DNA from 3 places in the Uliginosibacterium sp. 31-12 genome. Region 3 is predicted to be linked to each of the others. Evidence: riboswitches for the same ligand, from Rfam matches in the RefSeq annotation. Region 3 holds a riboswitch; each other region holds the start of a gene.
The links. A riboswitch is a leader RNA that binds a small molecule or an ion and turns the genes downstream of it on or off. The one in region 3 is predicted to bind cobalamin.

Region 1: linked by a shared signal. The riboswitch ahead of Q3Y64_RS03175 (energy-coupling factor ABC transporter permease) and the one ahead of Q3Y64_RS08975 (ribonucleoside-diphosphate reductase subunit alpha) in region 3 are both predicted to bind cobalamin.
Region 2: linked by a shared signal. The riboswitch ahead of btuB (TonB-dependent vitamin B12 receptor) and the one ahead of Q3Y64_RS08975 (ribonucleoside-diphosphate reductase subunit alpha) in region 3 are both predicted to bind cobalamin.

Annotation. Positions count from the first base shown of each region.
Region 1 is NZ_JAUOOA010000001.1:680,622-690,399, reverse strand. Features, by position in the region: gene cbiE (precorrin-6y C5,15-methyltransferase (decarboxylating) subunit CbiE) at 1-702, opposite strand, end outside; gene Q3Y64_RS03195 (cobalt-precorrin-5B (C(1))-methyltransferase) at 707-1,933, opposite strand; gene Q3Y64_RS03190 (precorrin-8X methylmutase) at 1,930-2,607, opposite strand; gene Q3Y64_RS03185 (sirohydrochlorin chelatase) at 2,604-3,512, opposite strand; gene cobM (precorrin-4 C(11)-methyltransferase) at 3,509-4,318, opposite strand; gene Q3Y64_RS03175 (energy-coupling factor ABC transporter permease) at 4,321-4,986, opposite strand; cobalamin riboswitch at 5,173-5,430, opposite strand; gene Q3Y64_RS03170 (sulfite reductase flavoprotein subunit alpha) at 5,567-7,984, opposite strand; gene Q3Y64_RS03165 (TonB-dependent siderophore receptor) at 7,986-9,778, opposite strand, start outside.
Region 2 is NZ_JAUOOA010000006.1:98,460-108,237, forward strand. Features, by position in the region: gene Q3Y64_RS12555 (EVE domain-containing protein) at 304-771, opposite strand; RNA gene ssrS (6S RNA) at 894-1,076, opposite strand; gene Q3Y64_RS12565 (cell division protein ZapA) at 1,174-1,473, opposite strand; gene Q3Y64_RS12570 (hypothetical protein) at 1,470-1,709, opposite strand; cobalamin riboswitch at 1,733-1,958, shown strand; gene btuB (TonB-dependent vitamin B12 receptor) at 2,068-3,885, shown strand; gene cobO (cob(I)yrinic acid a,c-diamide adenosyltransferase) at 3,934-4,548, shown strand; gene Q3Y64_RS12585 (cobyrinate a,c-diamide synthase) at 4,577-5,875, shown strand; gene Q3Y64_RS12590 (cobalamin-binding protein) at 5,872-6,669, shown strand; gene cbiB (adenosylcobinamide-phosphate synthase CbiB) at 6,666-7,574, shown strand; gene cobD (threonine-phosphate decarboxylase CobD) at 7,558-8,550, shown strand; gene Q3Y64_RS12605 (HAD family hydrolase) at 8,547-9,215, shown strand; gene Q3Y64_RS12610 (cobyric acid synthase) at 9,202-9,778, shown strand, end outside.
Region 3 is NZ_JAUOOA010000004.1:3,581-13,358, reverse strand. Features, by position in the region: gene Q3Y64_RS09000 (DEAD/DEAH box helicase) at 1-2,521, opposite strand, end outside; gene Q3Y64_RS08995 (DUF429 domain-containing protein) at 2,821-3,636, opposite strand; gene Q3Y64_RS08990 (MFS transporter) at 3,633-5,525, opposite strand; gene Q3Y64_RS08985 (glycoside hydrolase family 6 protein) at 5,694-6,740, shown strand; gene Q3Y64_RS08980 (hypothetical protein) at 6,792-7,115, shown strand; cobalamin riboswitch at 7,260-7,418, shown strand; gene Q3Y64_RS08975 (ribonucleoside-diphosphate reductase subunit alpha) at 7,519-9,778, shown strand, end outside.

The sequences.
Region 1 (9,778 bases), on a different contig from region 3:
CAGCAGCAGCACATTGGGGTCGGCAAACTGCATGCTGGCTGCATCGGCCGGGCGCAGATCCGCCAGCACCCGCTCGCCGGCCTGATTCAGGCGCTCGGCCACGGCCAACTCGAAATCCTCTGCCAGCCCCTCCGCCATCAGCAGCCGGGCAACCCGGTCCGGCGTATTGGCCGGGCTGGTCAGCACCAGCAGCCGGTCATGTCGACGCAAGGCCTGCGCCAGTTCATACAAACCATGCCCGGGCGCTGCGCCGCACTGCCATTCGCCGGCATCCCGGGCATGGATGGATACGATGCGCGCATCGGCCCAGGGCAGACCGACACGTGCGCAGGCCAGCTGCAGGGTGGATACATTGGGCAGCACCTCGATGGCCTGCAGACACAGCTGCGCCGCCAGGTAAGCCGCGATGCCGTGACACAGCGGATCCCCGGTGGCGAGCAGGACCACCGCCTGATTCGCCTCGCGTGCCAAGCGGATGCGCTCCACAAGCTCGGGCAAGGCGCCCAGCACATGGCGCTCGGCATCGGGCGCGATTTCGTCCTCGAACAAGCCCAGGGTTCGCGGTGCGCCAATCACCAGCTGCGCTGCGCGCAGGTGGGCCAGTGCGGGAGACGCCAGGCTGGCCGCGCCATCATCCAGCACACCGATCACGCGGCACGGCATGGGATCGCGCGCCACGGTATTACACAACACATCATTCATGGTTTCAGTCCTGCTCCTCGTCATCGGCCACTACTGGCTGCAGCGGCAGATTGGCCCGCTGCGGATCGGCGGCGGCGGAGTGCGCTGCGCAGATTTTCTGGCCATCGAAATCACACACCAGTACCTGCAGCGCGAAGCGGCCGGCGTAGCGCCCCACCTGGGGGTCACACAAGGTATGCACGGTGCGTTCGGCCAGCGCCTGGTGAAAGGCAAGATGCAACCCGCGCTCGGCCATGCGCTCGGCCGCAAAACGCGCGGTCGGATTGGCTTCGATCTCCGTGCAATCCTCGGCACTGGCGCCAATCCCGGCGGCCAGCTCGGCCAGCAGGCGGGTGTCCACCTCGGCCCGGTTGGCATGGGTGATGGTTTCACCCTGGGCGATCTTGGTCAGCTTGCCGACCATGGCGGCGATCACCACCTGGCGGATGCCGCGCATAGCGGCTTCGTCCAGCGCATAGCGCAGGAAGTCCCCCATCTGCACAAAGGCACCCGGCGCTAGATCGGCGTATTCACGCATCGCGAACTGCTCGGTGCGCCCGCCAGTCGTCAGTACCACAATCGAACGCGCGTTTCGCTGGCCGAGGCTGGCCGCCAGTTGCACGCCCTGAACCACGCTCGCGCGCCAGGCTGCAGTGCTGTAAGGCTTGACGATGCCGGTGGTACCGAGAATCGAGATGCCGCCGAGAATGCCCAGACGCGCGTTGTGTGTCTTGCGCGCCATCTCTTCGCCGCCAGGCACCGAGATGATCACGCGCAACCCGTCCTGTGCCAGCAGGCTGCCCGCCACCTCCCGCAGATTGGCCTCGATATTGGCGCGCGGCTTGGGGTTGATCGCGGCTTCCCCCACCGGCAGCCCCAGCCCGGGCAGGCTCACCACACCCACCCCTGCTCCACCGGTAATCTCGATCCAGCCGGCACGCCCAGGCAGGCGCTGCAGCTCGGCCGTGAGCCGGGCGCCATCGGTACAGTCCGGGTCATCGCCTGCAAACTTCACGACGACCGCTCGCGCCAGCATGACGTGGCCATCCTCACCGGGCGGCTGGCAATAAGGTTCGCAAACGGCGAACTCCACGCGCTGCGCATTCGGCAATTGCGACTCGATGCGCGCGGGGATCACCCCCAGCATCAGCCCATGAACCGCCGCCCGCGCCGCTGCGGCAGAGCAGGCACCGGTCGTGAAACCGGTACGCGTGCCGCGCGGTTTGGGCGAGGCGCCCGTGGCATCACTCATGCGGGCGCTTTCTGCCTGGCCTCGGCTAGGGCCAGCAAGGCATGCAGTGCCGCCACCACCAGTGTGGAGCCGCCTTTGCGGCCCCGGATCACGATCCACGGCACGGCATCGATTTCCGCCATCAAGGCCTTGGACTCTGCGGCGGCCACAAAGCCCACCGGCATGCCGATGACCAGCGCGGGACGCACGCCTTCTTCGCGGATCAGGCGCACCAGCTCGATCAGCGCCGTGGGCGCATTACCGATGCCGACAATGGCCCCCTCCAGCAAACCCAGGCGCTGCGCCTTGCGCATGGCCTGCACGGCCCGCGTCGTATCCGCCACCTGGGCGGCGGCGATCACATCCGGATCGCTGATGAAGTGATGCGCCTGAATGCCAAAGTGCGCGAGACGCGGCCGCGAGAGGCCAGAGCAGATCATCTCGACATCCGCCACCATCGCGGCAGCACCGCCCAGCATTGCAGCGATGCCCGCCTCCACCGCCTGCGGATGGAAAGCCGTCAGACCGTTGAACTCGAAATCGGCATTGGCGTGAATCATGCGGCGCACGATGGGCCACTGCTCGGCGCTGTAGGCATGCGTGCCGACCTCTGCATCGATGATCGCGAAGCTATCGTGCTCGATGAGCTGACCAGCACGCGTGAGCTGCTCGGTGACGGTATTCACACTGCTCATCCGGCGTGCTCCGCATGCAGTGGCTGCGCAGTGGGGGGCACGAAACTCAGCGGCTGCGGCGCATGGGTATGCTCATGCGAGTGGCCATGGCCCATGTCATGCGCCAGCTCACGATAGCTGCAGCCATCGCAAGGCAAAGTGCTCTCGGCGCGCCCCGCTTGGAGATCCTGCACCCGCTGCTCAAGCAGGGCAAAAATTTCGGGCTCGAATCCGAAATGCTCGCCACAGGCAAACCGGATCTGCGGATACTGGCTGCGCAGATGCGCCACCTGGCGATGGATGCGCTGCATCAGCGTGCCGGTGTAGAGGTAATAAGGCAGCACCACGATCTGGGTCATGCCCAGCAAGGCCTGACGCTGCACCACCCGCTCCAGGCGGGGCCAGGTGATGCCGGTGAAAGCCAGATCCACCAGCTCGTGATCGCCTTCCTCCTGCAACCAGCGCGCCATCTTGGCCATGTCGCCATTGGCGGCGCGATCCGACGAGCCACGGCCGAGCAGGATGATGCCGGTGGTGGTCGGGTCCGGCACGTCCAGCTGCTGCATGCCAGCGCGCAGACGATTCTTGAGGATATCCAGGATCGGATCGCAAGCGCTCAGATGGGGGCCATACAGGAATTCGACCCCCGGGTAATGTTCGCGTGCATGCTCGATGGCTTCCGGGATTTCCATCTTCACATGCCCGGCTGCATTCAGAATCAGCGGCAGCACGAAGACACGCCGGCTCTGCGCAGCCGCCGCGAGCAAGCCATCATGCAGCGATGGCGGAGCGAACTCGATGAAGCAGACCTCGATCCGCCATGCCGGCTGGCGGCTGCGCCACTGCGTAACGAAATCGCGGATTTCGGCGTTACCGGACTCCTCGCGCGAGCCGTGGCCGACGAGGAGGATAGTCGTGGTGTTCATGCGCTGGCCTTTCTGAATCGATGGGTAAAGCGCGGGTCGTAAAGCTTGGAGCGTGCGAGTTCGGGCCATTCGCGTGCGCCCAGGGTGGGGCTTGCGATCACCATAGCCTGGCTCACGATGCGCGCTTCACGACACTGTTGTTTGATGGTGGCGAGCGTGCCGCGCAGGATGATTTCCTCACCCGGCCAGCTCGCCTTGTGCACGACGAGAATCGGCGCATCCTCCGCCCAGCCCGCTGCGCGCAAGCCCGCTTCGAGCTTGTGCATCAGGGTGATGGACAGGAAGATACACAGCGTGCAGCGATGCGCCGCCAGCGCGGCGAGGTCCTCACCGGGAGGCATCGGCGTGCGCCCTTCGATGCGCGTGAAAATGGTCGTCTGGGTGATCTCGGGCAGGGTGAAGCTTTCCACCGCCGCCGCCGCCGAGGCCATTGCCGAGGACACACCGGGCACCACGCCCACCGGAATACCCAGCGCATCCAGTGGCCGCACCATCTCGATCAGCGTGCCGTAGAGCGCCGGATCTCCAGTCTGCAGACGCACGACTACAGCATGGCGTGAGCTCTGTTCGACGAGCCACTCGGACATCTGCTCCAGCGTCATGTCCTTGCTGTCGGTGATCACACACGCTGATGGCGCCCAGCGCGTAGCGGCCTCGCTGACCAGCGAGCCGGCGAACAGGATCGCGCCGGCCACTTCGATCAGGCTACGGCCCTTGACCGTGATGAGCTCAGGATCGCCCGGGCCGGCACCGACGAACCAGACCGTGCCGGACTGGCCGGCAGGCGTCTTTGCGACAACAGACATCGTCAGGCCGCGCTGCGCTGAACCAGCTTCTCATCCAGGCACAGACGCGCCCAGGCCGGCGTGGCAGTCTGCCCGGAAGCTCGCGTCAGCAGGCTGACGATGCCCCAGGTAAAGACCGGTTCCAAGAGCACCAGCGTCACATAGCTCGCAGCGAAGTGAGCCCACTCCACGAGTGGCGTCGCCACCAATCCCTGGCTGAGCCAGAAACCCACCATCAAGGTGACGCCTGAGTAATAGAAACCATCCAGCTTGAGCAGGGACGCGATCTCGCCATTACGGGCTGCCTCGGCCAGGCGGCGGCCTACGCTGAAGTGCACTGCCAGCAGCGGCAGCATCAGTGAGAGCGCATTGACGCCCAGATGCAGCAGATCCTGCGGTTCGAATATCAGCCCCTGCGCCAGCAGCCCCAGGGCGAAGCCGAATAGCGTTGGCAGGAAACCGAACAACAGGTAGATCGGCATGGCGCCAACAAAATGCAGTTCAGACGGTCCCACCGGCAGGTGATACATCTGCATGAACAGCGAGAAAAAACCTGCTGCCAGCAGGGTGCGCAGCCACAGCGCCGGGCGCAGCAGCAGGCCCGGCAACTGGCTGACCAGTAGCGCGCTGGCGACGACATTGGCGCCGAGAATTGTGGAAGCGGCCAGTTGGCCCGGTTCGATATGCATTGCGACTCTCCTTTGCGCCCCCACCGGGCGCTGCGTAGTGGATGAAACGACGCAGGCCGGAACGGCCAGGAGAGAAAGAAGGGATGAACATCATGAGCTGCAGCCCGTGGTGAGGGACACCGGATGGGCACAGGCAGGGACGCAATGAGGCCCCTCATGACATGCACCCCATCGCCCACCGCAACGGCCTGCGTCAATGCATCAGGCAGGTCTCCGGGCTTGCGAGTGGTGGCCTCAAGGCACACCGGAATGAACCGCCTTCCCATACCCGACTGGATACAGTGGCCAGATCAGCAGCAGCGTGCTGACCGGTTCATTCTTGACTCGCTTACCGTTGCGGGGGCAGCGCCGGAATTGTCGCAACCCGAAGGCTGCACGCACCGGCTTCCCATTTCACCTGCACGTGCATGACGCAGAGCAGGAACCTGAAGCTGCGATAAGTGTAACGACAAAGCGCTGCTTTCTGAAAGCGCCCGATGTTGTAGAGGATCTCTCGACCCTGGCGATCGCCTCAGAAAAGCATGTTTCCACGCCTGGAGACAATTTATGCAAGCGAATGTCGCTCGGGGCGTTGGTGTGCTCAGTACACGTCGCGCCGGTAGCGCTTTTGAGCGATCAGCAAGTCCAGCCCTTCACGCCCTAGCAAGGCTTCAAGCATGGCATCCACGCCCCCCGCCATGCCCTGCAAACTACCGCAGACATGAATCACTGCGCCTTCACCCAGCCAGCGCATGAGGCGTGCGGACTCGCCACGCAGAAAGTCCTGCACATGGCAGCCGCCCGGCTCGCGCGAGAAGACACGATCCACCTCCAGCAAGCCCGCCTGCACCCAGACTCCGAACTCGGTTTCGCACACGCTATCGGTGGCACGATGGCGCTCCCCGAAGACCAGCCAGTTTCGCCCGATGCCGCGTCGCACACGTTCGCGCAGCAAGCCACGCAGGCCGGCAATACCGGAGCCATTGCCGATGAAAATGCTGGGGCTATCGTCCTCAGCGAGAGTGAAGCTCGGATTTGCCCGCAGCCGCAGCGCCAGTTCGCCATCGAGCGGGCAATTCAGGGTCAGGAAACCCGAAGCCAGCCCGATGCCCAGGGCATGATGATGCTGGCGTACGATTAACTGAAGACACCCATCTTCCGGGATCGAGGCAATCGAGTAGCGACGTGGCGCCGGTAGATCCGGCTCAACGGAACATGAATGGGGACAGGGAAGGATCTCTACCAGTGCGCCGGGAGTCCAGTGTGGCAGCTCCCCTTTGGCTGGCAGCAGCGTGAGTTCGAACAGTGGCGAGCCACTGCTGCCAGGGTTGAGCAGCGTGCGCTGCGCAAGGCGCCACGGCTCCCAGGCAGGCGCGGCTTGGGCTGAAGCGCTCAGGCTGTCATCCCTCACACCAAAGCGCTTCAGCCCTGCAAACCAGTGCTCGACAGCCGCCGGCTCGGTTTCACAGGCAGGCGTAAGCGGCTGCCAGGCTTGAGCCCCGAAACGCAGCAAGGCGGCCTGCAAGCTGTGGCCGAAACCGCAGAACTGACGGTACTGCCGGTTTCCCAGTGCGAGCACTGCAAAACGCAAACGTTCGAGTTCCAGATCGGCCAAACCCAATGCTCGAGCAAAGCCGCGAGCCGTATCAGGCGCCTCACCTTCGCCGAAGGTACTGACCACGAACAGCGCCTGCGGAAAGCCCGCCAGCTCTGCCGGCTGAAGACTGGCAAGTGGCCTCAGCACCACAGCGCGGCCAGCGGCCTGCAGCGCGGCGGCAGTGCGCAGCGCGAGCGACTCGGCGCGGCCGGTCTGACTCGCCCAGGCCACCAGGATGGACTCTTCCGCCGCTACGCCTACGACCGGCAAAAGCGCCTTGCGCTGACGCTCAGCCTCGCGCGCGCCACGCCGCCGCGAAAGATAGAGCAGCCAGCCAGTCACCCCCAGCACCGGCAGTGCCAATCCCGAAAGCATCATAAAGAGTTGCACGGCGAGACCGAAGTCGCGCCCCATATGCAGCGGATGAATCATCGCCAGTACACGCTTGCCCGTGCTCTGGTCGGCAAAGCGCTCGTCCTTCTTCAGCTTGCCATCGAGCGCAATGAGCATACGGTTGCGCTCGCGCTGATGCGCGGCATCCGGCAGCAGCCACAGGATTTCGAGCGCAGCCGACGCGGTTTCCGGCGGCCGTACGCGCAACTCGCGCCAGGCCGGCACCTTGTCGGAAAAGCGCTGCCAGGCGAGCGAAATGTCCGGCACGGCTCCATTAAGATCGGCCTTTGGCGGCATCTCCTTCTTCACGCGGGGGGCGCGTTCAATACCGGCCCAGCTGTCGACAGAGCTGCGCACGCTATCGAAGGACCAGTAGATTCCGGTAGCTGTAAGCAGCAACCAGGCCGGCAGAGCCCAGGTTGCCAGCACCGCATGTAGGCTCCAAAGGAAGGGCCTACCCTTCAGGCGTGGGTTGAAGCCAAGCCAGGTGCGCAAGTCCAGAGGCCTGCGGGGCCAGCGCAGGTAAAGGCCCGACGCGATCAGCAGCAACAAGCTACTCGACAAAATGCCGGCGACGACTCGCCCCGGCTCACGTGGCAGCAGAAAAAAGCGGTGCAGGCGCTCGATCCATTCAAAGAAAGCCTGGCCACGCGCTTCGCCAAGCAGTTGGCCGGTATAGGGATGGACATAGAGCGGCAGCAGCTTGCTCGCCCCAGGAGGCGTCTGCAGCAGCAGTTGCACGCTGCGCCCCGCTTCGGCAGAAAAAATAGCGGTGGCGATTCGCTCGCCGCTGGGCAGCGGCACCACTACAGCCAGAAGCAGCGGCGGTGCGAGCATGGGCACCGATTGCACCGGCACGCTGCGCAGACCCGGATTCAGCATATCGAGGATCTCCTCCTCGAACGACATCATCGCCCCGGAAAGCCCGATCAGCATCAGGAGGCTGCCGGCGGTGATGCCGATCAGCCAATGCAGCTGGAAGAAGCTCCAGCGCAGGATTGCGCTCACCCCGCCGGCAGACCTGCTCATCTCAGAGATCGATCTTCACGCCGAGCTTGACCGTGCGCGGCGCCCCGGCCGCAAGTCGGGTACCGGCACCAGCCCAGTATTCTTTGTCAGTCAGATTCTCGATGTTGAGCTGCCAGCTTACTGCCCTAGAGAAGATGTGAGTCGCATAACGCGCGCCAGCAGCGTAGAGCGTCACCGACGGTAACCATGCCTGGTTCAGATCATCAACGGGACGACGCCCTGTGTAGTAGCTGCCCCCATTGAGTGTAAGGCCCGGCACCCAGGCCACATCCAGCGTCAGGAAGGCGCTCGCCGTCCGGCGGGCAGCATTTTCGGGCAGCTTGCCAACGTAGGCCGCCGCGCTCTTGCGGAAACGCGGATCCAGCCATTGTGCCGAGGTGAGCCAGCCCAGATCCCGTGTGATCTTGCCCTGAGTCGAGAGTTCGAGGCCGCGATAGCGTTGCTCGCCATCGGCCACGTAGTAGCCATCGGTGCCGGTGTAGGCACCGGGCCGGTCGATCTGGAAGATTGCCGCAGAAAGCAACGTATCCCCCAGCACCTGCCAGCGCGAGCCCAGTTCGTACTGCTTGCTCACGCCAGGCGCCATCCGCTCACCCACGTTGAGCGCTCCGGTCGGGGCTGTGTCACCCTCCTCCAACCCTCGCGCATAAGAGGCGTAGAGCGAGAGCGAAGTGAGCGGACGATACACCGCGGCAAGCATCGGCGTAGTTTTGCTGACGTCATAGTGGTTGTCGGCCTGGTCGCTTCGATACAGCGAATGCCGCAAACCACCGATGATTTGCCAGTGATCAGACAGCGCAATGCGGTCCATCGCGTAGAAGCCGGTATCGGTGGTATTGAGCTCGGCCGTGGTCGGGCTGGTTGGCGTGGCAGCCCACACGACAGAACCGATCGAAACCGGACTGTAAAGATTCTGTGAAGCCACGGTGTAGGTGGTGCTGTAAATCGCGTCTTGCGACTTGTCCGTCTGCGAGAGCCCAAAGGTCAACTCGTGACGCCGGCCAAACGCGTCAACCGTGCCGAAAAGCTCGCTCTTCACTAGATCGGACTTCACCAGCGAATGCTGGCTCGTGCCCTGGATGCGGCCAGCGCCAGTCGCCACCGTGGCCGCGCTAGTGAAACGGAAGGTAGCCAGATTGCGATCGCGCGAGGTCTGCGCATGGCCACCTTCGAAGGTCAGCGTCCAGTTGTCGTCCAGCGCGTAATCGGCTCGGAGCAAGGCGTTCACTGCATCCGTCTCGAACTTCGAGTCGCTCGGACCGACGCTCTTCTTCGGGTCAACCGGATGCGGCAGCGTAATCACGCCATTGACTGCTGTCGGCAGCGTAACGCCGACCTGCTCGGTGGTCTTGCGGTGATCGTATTCGAGGTCCGTTTTCAAGCGCAGGCGGTTCGACACCTTCCAGTCGAAGGCGGCCGCGGCAAATCGGCGATTGCCGGAATCCACTCCGTCGAGATAGCTGCCCACTGCGCCACCACCCGCATTCAGCCGCAGCCCATACTGGTCATTCTCGCCATAGCGACGACTCATATCCGTGGCCAGTATCGCGGTGCCATACTGATCAAGGTTCATCGATACGCTAGTCAGGGGCTTTGCGGTCGGCCGCTTGGTCACATAATTCACGATGCCCGCCGGCGCAGCAAAGCCGTAGTAGAGCGCGGACGCGCCCTTGAGAACCTCAACACGCTCCTTGTCCTCAAGCATGGCCTGCCCGAAGTTCATGATCGGCAATGAACCGTTCAGCCGGTAATTGGTGCGGTTCTCCACCGCGATGCCACGGATAACCAGCTGAT
Region 2 (9,778 bases), on a different contig from region 3:
TTCTCTGACGGAACGCCCTGTCTCCTCACTCTCCCCGGTGTGCCCTGGCGCCTTGCGGTCGCGGAGCTGACTCCGTGGTGAGAAGAATTCTTACACATCATTGCGACTTATGGGTGTATCAAAATACTTTTTTGGCTTAAAACTTTTTTATCGTCGCGCCGTAACAACACCAATAGAATCAAATAGATAAGGGAAAACCCTTACACCCTAGGGTATAAGCCCCTGTTTCCATTTCAAACACCCTGCGCTTTCTTAGCTGGGCACTTGCCCAGGGGGCTTTCCATCAGCAAAACGGACTCGTGCTCAGGCATCCCGCGCCAGTGTCGCCAGAATGAATTGCCACTCTTCGGGGGCGACTGGCGTGATCGACAAACGACTGGCGGGTTGAAGCAGGCGCATTTTTGCCAGCTCCGCATGACGGCGCAACTCAAGCAGCGGAATCAGTTCAAGCTTGCGCTCAAAACGCATATCAACATTGAGCCAGCGTGGCTGCTCGGGCACGGACTTCGGATCAAAGAAACGACTGGCCGGATCGAATTGGCTGGCATCCGGATAGGCCAGACTCGCCACCTGTGCAATGCCAGCGATCCCGGGCCTAGGGCAGGATGAATGGTAGAAGAAGGCCAGATCGCCAGGGCGCATGGAGTCGCGCATGAAGTTGCGCGCCTGATAGTTGCGTACGCCGTGCCACGCCACCGTCTGTTGCGGCATGGCGGCCAGATCGTCGATGCTGCAATCGTCCGGCTCGCTCTTCATCAACCAGTAGCGCATGCTTCCCTCGGCAAGAAACCTGATTCACGCATTGTGCCGCCAGCCGGTCCAGAGAGGCCAGTCACCCGGCGGCGGCCCGGAAAAATGAAAAGGCGCGAAGCCGGAAGCTTCGCGCCTTTGTTGGGTCCCCCGCATGTGCCGTCGAGCCGTATTCCTGAACCTGGGTTCAGGGGGTCATCTACCCGGCCGCTTCAGGTGCGCCCGGCATAAGGGGCGCTCACAACAGCGGCTTGGTGGGCCGACAACCATGTCGCGTAGACATTGGTTCAAGGAGCTTAAGGCTCAAACGAACACCGCAGGGGAAAACTTGCCGGACCGCCTTTGTTTCGGCCGTCCTTGAATTCTTTATCGGCCAGGATCAGTCACTGCGCTGTGAGGACATATCCTGACTACACAAACCGCTCAGAAAAGCTTCTCCTGTTTCATTGAAGCCTGATCGATCTGGCGGATCATGGCCTCGATTCTACGCTGATAGGAAGGCATGTCCAAGCCTGCCGTGCGCTGAGCCACCACGGCCTCATGCGCAATCATCAGGGCACACATCACGGCAGTGGATTCGCTGCCCGATGAGTTCTTGCCGAGCAGTTGCTGAAGCTTCGCGTTGACCATTTCCACCGCCGCCTGCAGCGTTTCACGCTCATCGGGCTTGACCGATACCTGGTACTCACGGCCCATAATCTGGATCTTCACGGCTTCGCTCATTTTTCATCCTCGACCGGCAGACGTTTGAGCAGCGCTTCAACGCGTTCCGTTGCCACCGCCACCTTCTCGCCGAGGCGTTTGTTTTCGGCTTGCAGAGTGGCCACGCGAGTAGTCAGTTCGCGGTTTTCGAGGTGCAGGCCTTTGTACTCGGCGAGCAGCGTGGCGAGACGGGTTTCGAGACTGGTGAGTTCGGCATCCATCTGCTGATGGTAGTGCTGCGCAGCAAAACCGGTCAACGCAAAGCACCTGCCGTTCGGCTAAAATGCGCGCTGCTTCAGGTGTCCGCCCCATGCCCTTGGTGCGGATTAAACGGGAAGCCGGTGCGCCGTATCCACAGGATATTGCCATTCCGGCACTGCCCCCGCAACGGTAAGCGAGTCAAGACGCAGCAGGCAGCCACTGTGCTTTTGCACGGGAAGGCGTTGTGTCGGAAGAGTTTTCTTCACTCGCGAGTCCGGAGACCGGCCCGAAGCGTATTCGAGGCGCATCGCGGAGGGCGGTGACCGGAACCGCTCCCTCACGTTCCGCGTTTTCTCCTTCCCGACGCCCCGCCCCTGTCTATGATCCGTGCGGGCGGCACGGAAGGAGTCTGTCTTGAATTTCACTCACAAAACCCTGCCGGCGGCCTTGCTGCTGGCCCTCTCCCATCCTGTGCTGGCTCAGGAAACCGAACTCGCGCCAGTGGTGATCACCGCCAACCGCGTGGCGCGCAGCGCCGAGGAAACCCTCACTTCGGTCAGCGTCATCACCCGCAAGGAGATCGAGCAGCAACAGGCCCGCTCGGTGCCGGATCTGCTGCGCGGTCTGCCCGGCGTGCAGTTCGCCAATAACGGCGGCCCCGGCAAGACGACCTCCTTGTTCCTCCGCGGCACCAACTCGGATCACACCCTGGTGTTGATCGATGGCGTGAAAGTCGGCTCGGCCACCAGTGGCGGCACCGCACTGCAAGATCTGCCGATCGAACAAATCGAGCGCATCGAACTCGTACGCGGCCCGCGCGCCAGCCTGTATGGCTCGGAAGCCATCGGCGGCGTAATCCAGATCTTCACCAAAAAGGGCGTGCAACCCACCAGCCTGAGCCTCACTGGCGGTTCGCGCCACAGTTTCGAGGGCTCGGCTGCCGGCGGCTTCGGCTCGCCGGACGCCTGGCTTAACCTCGGCGCATCAGGCCTTACCACGCGCGGCATCAACGTCAAGGATGGCGGCAGCGCACCCGAATCGGATCGTGACGGCTACACACGCAGCACAGTGAATGTGCGCGGCGGCGGCCGCATCGGTGAAAACCTGAGTTACGACGCCCAGGCCCTGCACACCGAGGGTCGCAATGAATATGACGGCAATCCGAACGTTACCGATCTGCAACAGGATCTCTACGCTGGCAATCTGCGCTGGGCGGCCAGTGAGCGCTACACCACGTCCTTCAAGCTGGCTCAGACCCTGGATGCCTCCAAGAATTTCAAGGATGACAAGTTCTCCTCGCGCTTCGACACACGCCGCAGCCAAGCCAGCTGGCAGAACGATTTCACCCTGGCCGAAGGCCACCAGCTGGTCGGCGGCTACGACTACCTGTATGACGAAGCGCTGAGCAGTACCAGCTACGCGCTGGATAGCCGCGTCAATCAGGCCGTGTTCGGGCAGTATCTGGCCGACATCGGCCGTTTCGATCTGCAAGTTGCCGGGCGTCACGACAAGAACGAACAGTATGGCCATCACAATACCGGCAGCCTCGCGCTGGGTTACACCTTCACCCCCGCCCTGCGACTGCGTGCCAGTTATGGCACGGCCTTCAAGGCACCGAGCTTCAATGACCTGTACTACCCGGGTGCCGGCAATCCGGATCTGCAACCCGAGAAATCACGCAGCAGCGAACTTGGTGCTTCCGGCAAGACCGGCGGCTTCAGCTGGGAAGCCAGCCTGTTCCGCACGGAGGTCAGCAACCTGATTGCCTGGGCACCGATCAGCACCGGCTCGGCTATCTGGATCCCGAGCAATGTCTCCAAGGCCCGCATCACCGGGTTGGAGCTGGGCGCCAAGCAGCACTTCGGCAACACCACGCTGGCCGCCAGTGCCACCTTGCAGAATCCGCAGGATCAATCCGGCAGCAGTACCGATGGCAATCTGCTGGTGCGCCGAGCCCGCCAGTTCGGCCGTCTTGACGCAGACCACCAGCTCGGCGCCTGGAGCATCGGCGCCAGCCTGAACGGTGTCGGCTCGCGTTATGACGATGCTGCCAACAAGGTCAAGCTGGGTGGCTATGCCACCACCGATCTGCGTGCCGAATACGCACTCAACAAGGACTGGCGCGCCCAGACCCGCCTCGAGAACGTGTTCGACAAGAACTACCAGACGGCGTATGGCTATAACCAGGCGGGTACCAGTGCCTGGCTGACCCTGCGCTATCAACCCAAGTAAAGTGCTTACCCGCAGCCGGCACCCGCCGGCTGCGCCCGAGGAGAGAACATGAGCGAAGCCGCCCACAACGAACGCGAAGCCCGCCACCTGGCGCGCATGGCCCGCAAGAAAGCCATCATCGACGCGAATATCGCAGCTGCCGATGAAGAGCGCGGCCTGCTGCTGGTCAATACCGGCAACGGCAAGGGCAAGAGCAGTGCAGCCTTCGGCGTACTCGCCCGTGCGCTCGGACACGGCATGAACTGTGCCGTCGTGCAGTTCATCAAGAGCCGCTCGGATACCGGCGAGGAAGCCTTCTTCCGCGAGCATCCGAGCGTCAAATGGCATGTAATGGGCGATGGCTTCACCTGGGACACCCAGAACGATGCGCAGGACAAAGCCACCGCCCGCGCAGCCTGGCAACAGGTCGTGACTTATCTGCGCGACCCGGCAATCGATCTCTTGATCCTCGACGAATTCACCTACACCCTCAAATACGGCTGGCTGCCGCTGGACGAAATCAGCCGCGAACTCATGAGCCGGCCGGACATGCAGCATGTGATCATCACCGGTCGGGCTGCGCCGGAGGGCCTGATCGAGATAGCCGACACCGTCACCACCATGGACCTCACCAAACACGCCTATCACGCCGGCGTGAAGGCCATGCCGGGGGTGGAATGGTGATGAATCCTTACTCGACGGAACACGCTACATGACTTGCCGCGCCTTCCTGATTGCTGCGCCGGCTTCCGGCCAGGGCAAGACCACCGTTACCGCTGCCCTGGCTCGTCAGGCGCGTAGCCGGGGCGAGCGCGTACGGGTGTTCAAGACCGGGCCGGACTTTCTCGACCCGATGATTCACCAGGTCGCCAGCGGCGCGCCCTGTTACCAGCTAGATCTCTTCATGGGTGGCCTTGAGCATTGCCGCGCCCAGCTCGCGCAGGCTGCACAGGAAGCTGACCTGATCCTGGTTGAAGGCGTGATGGGCCTCTTCGATGGCAAGCCCTCCAGCGCCGATCTGGCACGCGCGTTCAATCTGCCGATTGTGGCCGTGATTGACGGCAGCGCCATGGCCCAGACCTTCGGCGCACTGGCCCATGGCCTCGCCAGCTTCCAGCCGGATCTGGAATTTGCCGGCGTGATTGCCAACCGTGTCGGCAGCGAACGCCATGCCGGCATGCTCTTCGAATCACTACCGCCGCACATTCCTGGGCTGGGCTGGCTGCTGCGCGAAGCCTCGATCACCCTGCCGGAACGCCATCTGGGCCTGCTGCCCGCTGCCGAGCTGGCTGATCTGGATGCCAAGCTGGACCACGCCGCCGCTGCGCTGCGTTTCGACCCCTCGCTGCTGCTGGAATGGGACGCGGCAGCGGCATCCGCAAGTGCGACGTCAGTCGCACCTGGCGGACTGAAGCCCGCCCTACAGAACAAGCGCATCGCCATCGCCCGCGACGAAGCCTTCTGCTTCACCTACCCCGCCAATCTCGACACCTTGCGTGCGCTCGGCGCGGAGCTCAGCTTCTTCTCGCCGCTGCATGATGAAGCGCTACCGGACTGCGATGCCGTGTGGCTGCCCGGCGGCTACCCGGAGCTGCACGCGGCGAAAATCGCTGCCAACACCACCATGCAGCTTGCATTACTCGCTCACAGCACGGCCGGCAAACCTCTGCTCGCCGAATGCGGCGGCATGATGAGCCTGTTCGAGACTCTGGTGACCAGCGATGGCGCCATGTACGCCGGCTTCGGCCTGCTCGAAGGCGCCGCGCTGATGCAGAAAAAACTCGCCGCACTGGGCCTGCAAGCCATCGACCTGCCCGAAGGCAGCCTGCGCGGCCACAGCTTCCACTACTCCCGCAGCGAAACACCACTGACGCCGATTGCCACCGGCACGAATCCGAATGGCGGACCGACAACGGAGGCCGTCTATCGCGTCGGCCGCACCACCGCGAGCTACATCCACTTCTACTTTCCCTCCAACCCGGAAGCGGTCGCCGCGCTGTTCACGGCATGAGCGGCGCCCAACGCATCGTTTGTCTGACGGAAGAAACCACCGAGACGCTCTATCTACTCGGCGAGGAGGCCCGTATCGTCGGCATCTCCGGCTACACCGTGCGGCCCGAGCGGGCCCGCAAGGAGAAGCCCAAAGTCTCGGCCTTTACCAGCGCGAAGATCGACAAGATTCTCGCCCTGGAGCCAGATCTGGTCATCGGCTTCTCCGACCTGCAAGCTGACATTGCTTCGCAGCTGATCCGCAGCGGCGTGAACGTGCTGATCACCAATCAGCGCAGCATCGAGGAAATTCTCGCCACGATCTACACCGTGGGCGCGCTGGCTGGCGTGCCGGACAAAGCCGCGGCGTTGGTAGCCGAGTTACGTGCGGGGCTGGATAGGATCGCACAGGAAACCGCCCGCCTGCCGCGCCAGCCACGCGTGTATTTCGAGGAATGGAACGAGCCACTGATCTCCGGCATCCGCTGGGTCGCCGAGCTGATCGTGCTGGCCGGTGGCGAAGAATGCTTCCCGGAGCTCAAGCAGCACAAGTCAGCGAAGCAGCGCATCATTGCCGACCCACTCGAAGTGGTCCGCCGTGCGCCGGATATTCTGATCGCATCCTGGTGTGGCAAGAAATTCCAGCCCGAGCAGGTGCTGGGGCGCCCCGGCTGGAACGCCGTGCCTGCTGTACGCAACGGCCAGCTGCACGAGATCAGATCCTGCGACATCCTGCAGCCCGGCCCGGCTGCGCTCACCGATGGTCTGCACCAGCTCGCCACCATCATCCGGCGCTGGGCGGAGCGCCACGCATGAGCATCAGCCTGTCCATCCTGCTCGGCGTGCTGCTCGACCGCCTCTTCGGCGAAGTGCCGCGCTGGCATCCGCTGGTGGGCTTCGGCAACGCGGCAGCCTGGCTCGAAAAGCGCCTCAACAGTGGCCGCGCGCGCATCCTGCGCGGTGCGCTGGGCTGGGCACTGCTCGTCGCACCCCTCACGCTGGTAGCCGCGTGGCTGAACAAAACCCCGTATGGCTGGATCATGGACGGCATCGCACTCTACTTCGCGCTGGGCGCCCGCGCCCTCACCGAGCATGGCAGCGATGTAGCGCAGGCGCTGCAGCACGGCGACCTGGAAGAAGCACGCCGCCGCACCGGCTATCTGGTCAGCCGCGAAACCGCGCAGATGAACGAAGAGCAGATCGCCCGTGCCACCACCGAATCCCTGCTCGAAAATGGCAACGACGCCATCTTCGGCGCGATCTTCTGGTGCGCCATCGCCGGCGCGTCCGGCGTGATCCTGTTCCGCCTTGCCAATACGCTGGACGCCATGTGGGGCTATCGCAATGCGCGCTTCGAACGCTTCGGCAAAGTGGCCGCGCGTATCGATGATGGGCTCAACCTGATTCCCGCACGCCTCACCGCATTGACTTACGCCCTGCTCGGCCAGACTCGCCGCGCGCTTGCCAGCTGGCGCGCCCAGGCCGGCTCATGGAGCAGCCCTAACGCCGGCCCGGTGATGGCCGCTGGCGCAGGCAGCCTGGGCCTGCAGCTGGGTGGCAGCGCCATCTACGAGGGCATCATCGAAGAGCGCCCAGCGCTCGGCGCGGGCCGGCCTGCCGAGGGGCGCGACATCCCGCGCGCACTGGACCTGATTGCACGCAGCCTATGGCTCTGGATGCTGGTGATAGGCTTGGGGGATGCTCTTGCTCACTTCCTCTAAGCTTACGCATGGCGGCCGCCTGCGCACCGCCGCGCATGAGTTCCGCATTCCGCTGCAACACTGGCTGGATCTCTCCACTGGCATCAACCCACTGGGCTGGCCGGTACCGCCCCTGCCTGCCGAAGTATGGCGCCGCCTGCCGGAGGAGGATGACGGCCTCGCCATGGCCAGCCTCGCCTATTTCGGCGGTCAGCGCGTGCTGCCACTGGCCGGTTCGCAAGCGGCGATCCAGACTCTGCCGCAGCTGTTCACGCCGCGTCGCGTCGGCATCCTTTCGCCCTGCTACGCCGAGCACTTCAAGGCCTGGCATGGCGCCGGGCATCAGGTCGAACTCATCGACTATGCCGATGCCGCGCAGGCCATCGAACGACTCGACGTGCTGCTGCTCACCAACCCGAACAATCCCACCGGCCGCATCGTGCCACCCACCACGCTGCGCGAATGGCATTCACGCCTCGCCGCTCGCGGTGGCCTGCTGGTGGTGGATGAAGCCTTCATCGATGCCACGCCCGAAATCAGCGTGCTGAGCGACACACGTCAGCCAGGGCTGATCGTGTTGCGCTCACTGGGCAAATTCTGGGGCCTCGCCGGCATCCGCTGCGGCTTCATCGCCGCCGAAGATCGCTTGCTGGATGAGCTGGCCGAACGCCTCGGCCCGTGGACCGTCAGCGGCCCGGCGCGCTGGGTAGCCCAACGCGCGCTGGCCGACCCCGCCTGGCATGCCGAGCAATCAGCACAACTCGCTGCCGCCAGCGCACGCCTCGCCGCCCTGCTGAGTGCGCACGGCCTGCACAGCCCCTCAGGTTGCGCGCTGTTCCGCTGGGTACCCACGCCGCTGGCCGGCGAACTCTTCACTGCCTTCGCCCGAGGCGCCGTACTGGTTCGCGCCTTCGATGGTGGTCTGCGTTTCGGCCTGCCAGGGGATGAAACGCAGTGGCAGAAGCTTGAAACCGTACTCAATGAGGTCATGCCATGAGCGTGTCCAGCCGCGGAGCCGTATTCTTCGATCTGGACGAAACGCTCGTCGATCGTCAGGCCGGCTTGCGTCAATTTGCAGCGCAGCTCTGGCAAGAGGGCCTGGTGCGAAAACTCGGCATGACTGAGTTCATCGAACACTTCATCCTGATCGATGACAATGGCCGCGCCCCTGGCCCGGAGCGCTTCACATCCCTCTGCGCCGAACATCTCCCGGGCATCAGCCCGCAAGACCTGATCACCCGCATCCGCAGTGAAGCCTGGCGTGCACCCCAGCTCTTCCCGGACGCCGTCCAGACACTCGATACACTGGCCGCACGCGGCTTCCGCGTCGGCATCGTCAGCAACGGATCCTCGATCAGCCAGCGCGCCAAGCTTCACAACACTGCGCTACGCCCGTGGAACGATGTCGCCGTGATTTCCGGCGAACTCGGCTGCAAGAAACCCGACGCGCAGATCTACCAGCATGCCATGGCAATGCTGGGCGTCAGCGCCACTGAAAGCTGGTTCATCGGCGACTGCCCGGTCAACGATGTGCTCGGCCCGGCAGCGCTCGGCATGAAGCCGATCTGGATCGAACGGCATGTCAGTTGGGCGCCGCAGCACGCCCCGGCCTACGTCGCACGCGTCACTCGACTCACCGAGGTGCTCGATGTCATCCAGTAAGCCCACAGCCCACAGCCTGATGGTGCAAGGCTGCACCTCGGACGCCGGCAAGAGCACCGTGGTCGCCGCGATCTGCCGCTGGCTCGTACGCAAAGGCGTACGCGTCGCACCCTTCAAGCCGCAGAACATGGCGCTCAATTCTGCCGTCACGGCGGATGGCGGCGAGATCGGCCGCGCCCAGGCCGCCCAAGCCATGGCCTGCCGCATTGCGCCGACCACCGACATGAACCCGGTGTTGCTCAAGCCGAATACCGATGTCGGCGCGCAGGTGATCATTCAGGGCCATGCCATTGGCAACATGGATGCACTGGATTACCACGCCTACAAAGCCACCGCGCAAGCTGCCGTACTCGACTCCTTTGCCCGCCTGTGCAGCCAGTACAAGGCGGTGATCGTAGAAGGCGCCGGCTCGCCCGCCGAGATCAATCTGCGCGCGAATGACATCGCCAACATGGGCTTCGCCGAGGCGGTGGATTGCCCGGTGATTATCGTGGCGGATATCGACCGTGGCGGCGTGTTCGCGCATCTGGTCGGCACCCTCGATCTGCTCTCCACAACCGAGC
Region 3 (9,778 bases):
ATTCGCTGGCCACGTCTTCCTTGCGACGCCTCAGGATGAAGGGCTTTACGCGGCGTGAGAGCAGCTCGCGGCGCAGGCTGTCGCCATTCTTTTCGATGGGCGTGCGCCAACGCCGGGTGAAATCGCGGTTGTCACCGAGAAAGCCCGGCAGGAGGAAATCGAACTGGCTCCACAGCTCGCCGAGGTGGTTCTCCATCGGCGTGCCGGTGAGGCACAGGCGGTGCCGCGCATCGAGCTCGCGCACCGTGGCGGCGGCCTTGCTGGCGGCGTTCTTCACGGTCTGCGCCTCATCGAGAATCAGCAGGTGGTAGCTGTGCGCCTTGAGCTGCTCGGCGTCGCGCCACACCAGCGGATAGGTGGTGAGCACCACATCATGCTGGCCAATCGCCGCGAAATCGCGCTGCGGGCCGTGCAGAGCCAGCACGCGCAAGGCCGGCGCGATATGCGCAGCTTCGCGCTGCCAGTTGAAGACCAGCGAGGTCGGCAGCACCACCAGCGCCGGGCGTTCCAGACGGCCGGCCTGCTTCTCGGTGAGCAGGTGGGCGAGGGTCTGGGCGGTCTTGCCGAGGCCCATGTCGTCGGCGAGGATGCCGGCCAGATCGAGCGCGCGCAGCTGCTGCAGCCAGGCCAGACCCTCAAGCTGATAGGGGCGCAGCTGCAGGCCCATGCCGGGGGGCTGGGCCACCGGTGCGGGACGGGCCAGTTCGTGCAGACGCTGGCGGGCGACCTGCAGGGCCCGCAGGCCGTCCTGCGAGCGGGGCGGTGGAATCTCGCTGAGTCGGGCGGCGTCCAGCGGTGAGAGGCGCAGGCGGGCGCTACCGTCGAAGAGATCGAGGAAGGCCCGCAGCACCGGGCGGATGCGCGCCACCGGCAGGCTCACGCGCTGACCTTCATCCAGCGTGAGTTGCAGACGGGCGTCGTCCGCGAGCTTGTCCAGCCCGCCGGCACGGGTCACGACCGGATGTTCCAGCAGCCCAGCCAGCAGCGGCGCCAGCTCGACGCGCCGTCCTTCCAGCTCGAAGCCCAGGCTCACCTCCAGCCAGCCGTTTTCGCCGGGCTCGATGTCGCTGAAGAAGTCGTCGATCTCGACGATGTGATGGCGGAAATCGCCCGTCAGTTCGAGTGCCCAGCCGGCGGCGCGCAAGGCCGGTGCGAGCCGGCTCATCCAGTGCTGCCAGTCCTCTGCGGCGGCGAGACCGAAGAGGTTCTTTTCGGTGGGCTGCGACCAGTACTGGAACAGGCCGCGCGGGAGCGCCTCGAAACCGAGGCGCGCCAACAACTCCAGCTCGCGCTGCTCGGCGGCGGTATCGCGCACGAGGCGCACGGTTTCACTGCCCAGCACGCGGAACTCGCGCGTGTCGTCCAGCGCCACCTCGATGCCGGCGTAGTCGAAAGCGGGCTGGGCGAAATCCAGCCAGTCGCGGAACAGCGGCGGGTACTGGCGCCAGCGCTTGGCGGTGTCGACCATGCGGCTGTAGAGGCGCAGGCGCGGCTGCGGCGCTACGCGCACTTCGCGCAAGGCCGTGGCGCGGCCCTGCGGGCGTGGCAAATCCGGCGCGAATTCGGCCAGCTCGCGTGCCACCACGGCTGCATCCACCGGGCGCAGGGGCGGTGCGCCGAGCAGGCGGCTGGCCTGGCGCGGTGGCAGGCCCAGTTCCAGCGGGCCTGCACAGTGCCCCTTTTCATCCAGATACCAGGGTGGTTCGGTTGGCAGCAGGCGCAGGCCGGCGAGCCCTTCGATGGCCGGATGCAGGCAGCCGTCTTCACGCATCTGCCAGCCTAGCCGTGCGCTGCGTGCCGGGCCCGGCTGCAGGACGCCGTGCTGTAGGCTGCTGAAATGGCAGCGACCCGTAGCCAGCAGGCGCGGCAGCAATTCTTCGACCTTGCAACCATCGAGGCGCAGGCGCAGGTAATAGCCATCACGATCGCGCGTCAGCCACAGCGCCCGCAGGATCGCGATGTCATTGTCGTCAACGAAAGCTGGCGGCTGGATCAGGGCGCGCTCGATATTGCTCCACTCGGCCGGTCGCTCCGGAAAGCCACCATCCAGCGCCGGGCGGATCTTGTACAGGCGCACCGAGAGCAGGCGTTCGTCCGGCGAGGCTTCGAGCAGATAGAAAAGCTGTTCGCGACTGCGCGTGGCCTGGCGCTTGGCAGGGGCCTCCACTTCTTCACGAAAGTTGCGCAACCAGGCCAGCACGGCCAGGTCCGGCAGGGCCTTTTTCTCGCCGCGTTGCTCGATGGCGGCCAGCAGTGTGGCAACGCAATGTTTGCAGGCGCTGCCCACCGGGCAGGTGCAGGAGGCATTGATCTGCATGCCGCGCTTGGCCGGGTGGAACACGATGCGCACCGTGTAGGGTCGCCGCTCCGTGCCTTGTACCAGCGCGCTGACCTCGAAGTCGCTGACATGCAGCTGGCTGACCGCTGGCACATAAGCCTCACCCTTGGCCATCCCGGCCGGGCCGAGGGCACGCAGGATGTCATCGCGGGTGAAGTGACGGGCAGGAGCGCTGGCGTGCATGAAGCAGAATTCGCGGGCAAAGGAGCCAGTTTAGGGCCTGTTCACAATTACCGCGCCAGTCACGCTCATGTGTTGCGGGATGCAGCCCAAGGCGGGGCGACGAAACAAGGGTGGCCCCCTTGTGAGGAGTACCAACGCGGCGATGCGCCCGCATCACATGAGCCCTGTGGGTTGGCCGGTTCAGCCGCGCCCACTGCGTTGCACTCGTTGCCAAGGGGATCACCCTTGGCTGCCTCGTGCGCCTTGTTGGCACGCCTGAACCGGCCAACGTGATCTGGTGGGGTAAATGTGAACAGGCCCTAGCCCGGACAGCCGATGATCCAGCCTTCAAGCGGATCGACTTCCGCCGGCAGCCCGAAACCTTCGTCGCGCAGCAGCCAGGCGCGGGCGGCCTGCAGCAGGGCCAGCACGGCGTCGAGGCTGTCGCCGCTGGCGTCATCAAGCAGCGGCCCGGTGAGCGCCGGACTCAGCTTCAGCGTCAGCCCGGCTGCGCCTGTGTTCAGGCCCATGATGATTTTCTCCCGTTCCGCGCGGCGCTCGGGCGTTTGCCTGGCGCGCTCGTCACTCTTGTAGGAGGCCTGCGTAAAGCGGCGCGTCAGCAGGGCCGGATAGGCTTCCAGCGCGATCCGCTGTGGGTCTCCCGTGTGCAGGGCAGGCAGGCTGAGGCCGGCGGCGAGCAGGCGTGGCGCACCCTCGAAGAACATCAAGCCGACCGGCGGATTGACCAGCTTCATCGGGCTGTGTGAGCGCGCCGGCCCGTCGCAGGCGCGGTGCAGGTAGCGGCTGCCCATCGGCCGACGCTCGCGCACGCCATCCAGTGCGGCCTTGAAGGCCGGTTTGCCGAGCCTGCAGATGTGCCGGATCAGCCCGGCCCAGTCCTGTGGCCAACCAAGTTGCACGACGAGCTCGCGCGGCAGGCCAAAGGGAAAATCGAAACCGCCAACCCAGGGGCCGGGGCGTTGCAGCACCGCTTCGAAGCTGGCCCAGTCCGCACAGCGCTCGATGTCCGCCACCGCCAGGGTATTTCCGCGCAGCCATCCGCTGGCCACGGTGATCGGTTTGCGCCGGCTGGGCGCGGAGGTGAAGTCCACGCCCAGCAGCAAGGGCGCGTTCATCTCCACTCGCCGCGCAGCTGTGCGATGCGTGCGCGCAGCTCGACCGGCTTGAGCCCTTCCGGCGCCAGTGCCTCGCCGACGACCAGCTCCACCCGGTTGCGCAGGCCGCGCGGGAAGAGCTTGCTCATGGCACAGCCGTAGGCGCGCGAGAAATAGCCTCCCCACAGGCCGCGCAGGGCCATTGGAACGACTGGCACCGGGTTGCGGCGCAGGATCTTGTTGAGGCCGCCCTTGAAGGGGCCGATCTCGCCGTCGCGGGTGATCGTGCCTTCGGGGAAGATGAAGATCAGCTCGCCGGCGTCCAGCGCGCGGGCAATTTCTTCATAGGCGCGCTGCACCGATTCGCGGTCCTCCTGCGCGCTGGCCACCGGAATGCAGCGGCTGGCGCGGAACAGCCAGCGCACGAAGGGTGTGCGGTTGATCTGGTGATCGATCACGAAGCGCGGCTGGCGCGGCAGCACGCCCATCAGGATCACCGCATCGGCGAAGCTCACGTGGTTGCACACGGCGAGCGCCGGGCCGCTGGCCGGCACATTGGCGAGGCCGCTGGGGGCTACGCGGTAGATGCTGTGGGTCAGCGTCCACGCGATGCAGCGCAGATAGAACTCGGGCACGGCGCGGTAGATCAGGCCGGCAACCAGCAGATTCAGCAGCGCGCAAACCAGGAACAATTGCGGGATCGTGAGCCCGGCGGCGAGCAGCCCAGCCGTGATGCCGGCCGAGGCCACCATGAAAGCGGCATTCAGGATGTTGTTGGCGGCGATGATGCGCGAGCGTTCGGCCACATTCGAGCGGCTCTGCATCAATGCATACAGTGGTACGGTGAAAAAGCCGCCACCGACGCCGATCATCACCATGTCGAGGAGGATGCGCCAGCTGGCGGGCTTGGCCAGGAAACCCGCCAGGGTGAGCGCTGCTGGCGTACCGGTGGGGCTGGCCAGCCACAGGTCGAAGGCAAACAGGCTGATGCACAGCGTGCCCAGCGGCACCAGGCCCAGCTCCACATGCTTGCCCGACATGCGCTCGCACAGGAAGGAGCCCGTCGCGATGCCGACGATGAAGGTACCCAGCAAGGTGGTAACCATCAGCTCATCGCCGCCCAGCACACCCTGCACATAAGGGGCGAACTCGGTCAGCAGCAGGGCGCCGAAGAACCAGAACCACGAGATGCCCAGTAGCGCCATGAACACAGTCTTGTTGCGCGCGGCGAGCTTCAGGTTGCGCCAGGTTTCGGCGATGAAGTTGTGGCTCACCTTGAGCTCCGGCGCGGGTGAAGGCGCCGGCGGAATGCGCCGGCTGGCCGCGTAACCCAGCCCCGCTACGATCACCGTGAGCACGCCGCACAGGTCCGCTCCGATCTGCGGAATGGCCATCAGCAGGCCGGAGAGCACGCTGCCGGCAAGGATCGCCACGAAGGTGCCGCTCTCCACCCAGGCATTGCCGGCGACAAGTTCGTCCGGATGCAGGTGCTGCGGCAGGATCGAATACTTGAGCGGGCCGAAGAAGGTGGAGTGCAAGCCCATCATGAACAGGGCGAAGAGCAGCAGCTCCACATGGCGGGTGAAGAAACCCACGCTGGCGACCACTGCGATACCGATCTCCACCGCCTTGATGATGCGGATCAGGCGGCTCTTGTCGTACTTGTCCGCCAGCTGGCCAGCCAGCGCCGAAAACAGGAAGAAGGGCAGCACGAATAGCCCCGCCGCCAGTTGCACTGCCACCGCCGGCGCCAGTCCGAGCACCTGGCCGGCCTGGAAGGTGATCAGCAGCAGCAGCGTGTTCTTGAACACGTTGTCATTGAACGCGCCACAGAACTGCGTGAGGAACAGCGGGCCGAATCGACGGGCGCCGAGAAGCTGCAGGGTGGAGCGGGAAGGTTCGATGGACATGCGCAGGGAGCCGGTCAGGATGCCGGGCGAGGATAACGCAGGCCAGGGCCTGCGGCGAGCCTCACAGCTGGCAGCAGCGCAGTGCCACTGGTCGAGTTTCCGTGAATTAAGTCACGGATCCTGCTTAGGATTCCACGCACATAACAAGCAGTTTCGGGGAGTGAAGCAATGCGTCAGGTCTTTCTGGTCGGAGCGGTGGCCGCTGTCATGCTGGCCGCGTGTGGCGGCGGTAGCAGTGGAGGAGCCTCCGCGTCATCGGTTTCGGTTCAGGCGAGCAGCACAGCGGCCAGCAGCATCGCCAGTTCCAGCACGGCGAGCAGTGCCAGCGGAGGTTTGGGCCTCAGCAATGGCTTCAGCGCCTTCTACTCCGACCCGAATTCGCAGGTGCGCAACTGGGTAGCCGCCAATCCCGCTGACTCACGCACCGCCACCATCAACAGCGCGATCGCCCAGCAGGCCTTCGGCAAGTGGTTCGGCGAATGGAGTGGCGATATCGCCACTGCCGTGAGTGGCTATGCCAGCGCGGCGCAGAGCGCCGGCAAGATCCCGTTGCTGATTGCCTACAACATTCCCAGCCGTGATTGCGGCTCTTACAGCGCCGGCGGCTCCAGCGGTGGTGACGCCTACAAGACCTGGATCAGCGCATTTGCTGGTGGCATCGGCAGCAAGCCGGCGATCGTGATCCTTGAGCCGGACGCGCTGATGCAGCTCGACTGCCTGCCCTCGGATGCCGACCGCACGGCGCGCCTAGCCCTGCTCAATTACGCCGTCGACCAGTTTGCCGCCAAGGCTCCGAATGCCTGGGTCTATATCGATGCAGGCCATTCGAACTGGAAGAGTGCGGCTGATACTGCTACCCGCTTGATCAATGCCGGTGTGGCGCGGGTGCGTGGTTTTGCCCTGAACGTGTCCAACTACCGGGCCGATACCGAACTGCAGACCCACGGCGCGGCCGTGATCGCGCAGCTTCAGCTCCAGGGCAGTGCCGCCAAGCCTTATGTGATCGACTCTTCGCGCAACGGCAATGGCCCGAACGGCAGCGAATGGTGCGACCCGGCCGGCCGCAAGGTCGGTGCCACCAGCAAGGTGCTGAGCCTTGGTAGCGGCATGGAGATGGCGCTGTGGCTCAAGGCCCCGGGCGAAGCCGATGGCTGTGCAGCCGGCGCCGGCCAGTTCTTGCCGGACCTGGCCTATCGCCTCGCCACGGGCGGCTGAGCCCCTTAGCCCGGCGCTTGCCGGGCTTTTTACGCCTGGAAGATGCTCCGCATGAAACGCCTCCTGCCTCTCATCCTGCTGCTGCTCAGCGCGTGCAGCGAACCCCTGCCTGCCGACAAGGAGATCTATGCCGGCGACTGGGAGGGTCCTGGCATGCTGCTGTCGATCAGCAGTGACGGCCGCCTGTATTACCAGCGCGCCCAGGGTAGCAGCAGTACCTCGCTGGATGTGCCGATCCAGCGTTTCGAGGGCGACAACATCGTTGCCGGGCTGGGGCCGGCCTCGGCCACCTTCGTTGTCAGCCAGCGTCCGCACCCGGAGCAGGGTGAGTGGGTGATGGTGGTGGATGGCGTGCGTCTGGTGCGCCAGGAGTAAGCGCGCCGGGTGGCACAAAACCAGTGCAAGTGGCCCTGCAGCAAGCCCGCAAGCGGTTTTCTGAATTTCACTACATCTAGTCGGGTTATTGGTATCTGCTACTAGGTATAGTTGTCATCGGCTTGACTCCGACTAAATACAGCCCCTACACTCCGTCCCGACGGTGTCGGGAAGCCAGCTCGCTGGCGCTGCCCCCGCAACTGTGACCGGCGAGTGCCGGCATGCCACTGGGATGATCCGGGAAGGCTGCCGACAGGCTTTGACCCGGCAGCCAGGAGACCGGCCGTCACACAGATAAAACATCAACTGGAGCGGGGTGTCTCCGGGGCCGATGCGACGCTGCCTGCAGGCCTGCGTTCACCGCCCCCCGGCATGCCGTTCCCCATCAAGAGAGAGAGCCGGCATGCAACATTCCGCCATCGCGGTCGAGGCCGCCCGCAGCAGCGCGCCCAGCAGCATTTCCAGCAGCGAATCCGACTTTGCCGCCAGCCAGGCAGGTCTCGAGCTGATCCGCCGCAATGGCGCTGTGGTGCCCTTCCAGGCTGAGAAAATCAGCGTGGCGCTGTCCAAGGCTTTCATCGCTGTCGAGGGTGGGCAAGGCGCCGCTTCGGCGCGCATCCGCGAGCTGGTGAATCAGCTTACGGCGACTGTGGTCGGTGCGCTGACCCGCCGCCTGCCTGGCGGCGGCACGGTGCATATCGAAGATGTGCAGGATCAGGTCGAACTGGCCCTGATGCGCGCCGGCCAGCACGATGTGGCCCGGGCCTATGTGCTCTACCGTGAGAAGCGCTCTTCCGAACGCGCCGCCCAGCAGGCTGCCGTGCCCGCTGCCGCGCCGGCCCGCCTGCATGTGCTGGATGGCGACGAGCGTCGCCCGCTGGATGAAGTTGCCCTGCTTGGCCAGATTCGTGAAGCCTGCGTTGGCTTGGGGGATGTGTCCGCTGAAACCGTGCTCGAACACGCCCTGCACAATCTCTACGACGGCGTACCGGTGGCTTCCGTGCGTCAGTCTCTGGTGCTTGCGGCGCGCACCCTGATCGAACGTGATCCGGATTATTCCAAGCTGGCTGCCCGCCTGCTGCTGCGCAGCGTGAGCATCGAAGTGCTGGGTGAGGAGCTGGGCCAGGTCGCCATGGCTGCGCGCCTGCCGGAAGCTTTCCCAGGCCTGATCCGCGAAGGCGTCAAGGCAGGCCTGCTCGATGCGCGTCTGGCTGAATACGACCTGCCGCGCCTGGCTGCCGCCCTGAAGGCCGACAACGATCTGCGCTTTGACTACCTCGGCCTGCAGACGCTCTACGACCGCTACTTCCTGCACATCGAAGAGCGCCGCATCGAGCTGCCGCAGAGTTTCTTCATGCGCGTGGCGATGGGACTGGCACTGAATGAGATCGACCGCGAAGCGCGCGCCATCGAGTTCTACCAGCTGCTTGCCAGCTTCGATTTCATGAGCAGCACGCCGACCCTGTTCAACAGTGGCACCTGCCACTCGCAGCTCTCCTCCTGCTATCTGACCACGGTAGCTGACGATCTGGACGGCATCTATCAGGCGGTGAAGGAAAATGCCCTACTTCAGAAGTATGCCGGTGGCCTGGGTAACGACTGGACCCCGGTGCGTTCGCTGGGCAGCCGCATCAAAGGCACCAACGGCAAGAGCCAGGGCGTGATCCCCTTCCTCAAGGTGGTCAATGACACGGCGCTGGCCGTGAATCAGGGCGGCAAGCGCAAGGGCGCGGTGTGTGCCTATCTGGAGACCTGGCACCTCGACATCGAGGAGTTCCTGGAGCTGCGCAAGAACACTGGCGATGAGCGCCGCCGCACGCACGACATGAACACCGCCAACTGGATTCCGGATCTCTTCATGCAGCGCGTGATCGCCGGTGAAGACTGGACCCTGTTCTCGCCTTCCGATGTGCCCGACCTGCACGAGAAGTTCGGCAGCGCCTTCCGCACTGCCTACGAGGCCTACGAAGAGAAGGCCGCACGTGGCGAGCTCAAGCTGCACAAGAAGCTGCCTGCCGTGCAACTGTGGCGCAAGATGCTGACCATGCTGTTCGAGACCGGCCATCCCTGGATCACCTTCAAGGATCCGTGCAACCTGCGCTCGCCGCAGCAGCATGCCGGTGTGGTCCACAGCTCCAACCTGTGCACCGAGATCACCCTCAACACCTCCGACACCGAGACCGCCGTGTGCAACCTCGGCTCGGTGAACCTGCCGGCCCACCTGGTGCAGATCGAAGGTGAGTGGCAGCTCGATCAGGCCAAGCTCGCCCGCACAGTCAGCACCGCCATGCGCATGCTCGACAACGTGGTCGACATCAATTTCTACGCCACCCCCAAGGCGCGCACTTCCAACCTGCGCCACCGCCCGGTGGGCCTCGGCGTGATGGGCTATGCCGACTGCCTGCACCGCATGGGCCTGCCTTTCGCCTCGAATGAAGCCGTCGAATTTGCCGATCGCTCCATGGAAGCTGTCTGCTATCAGGCCTACTGGGCCTCCAGCGAGCTGGCCCGCGAGCGTGGTGTGTACTCCAGCTACCGTGGCAGCCTGTGGGATCGCGGCATCCTGCCGCACGAGTCGATTGCCCTGCTCGAAGAAGGTCGCGGCGAAGCGGTGGAAGTGGATCGCAGCGCGCGCCTCGATTGGGATGCCCTGCGCAGCCAGA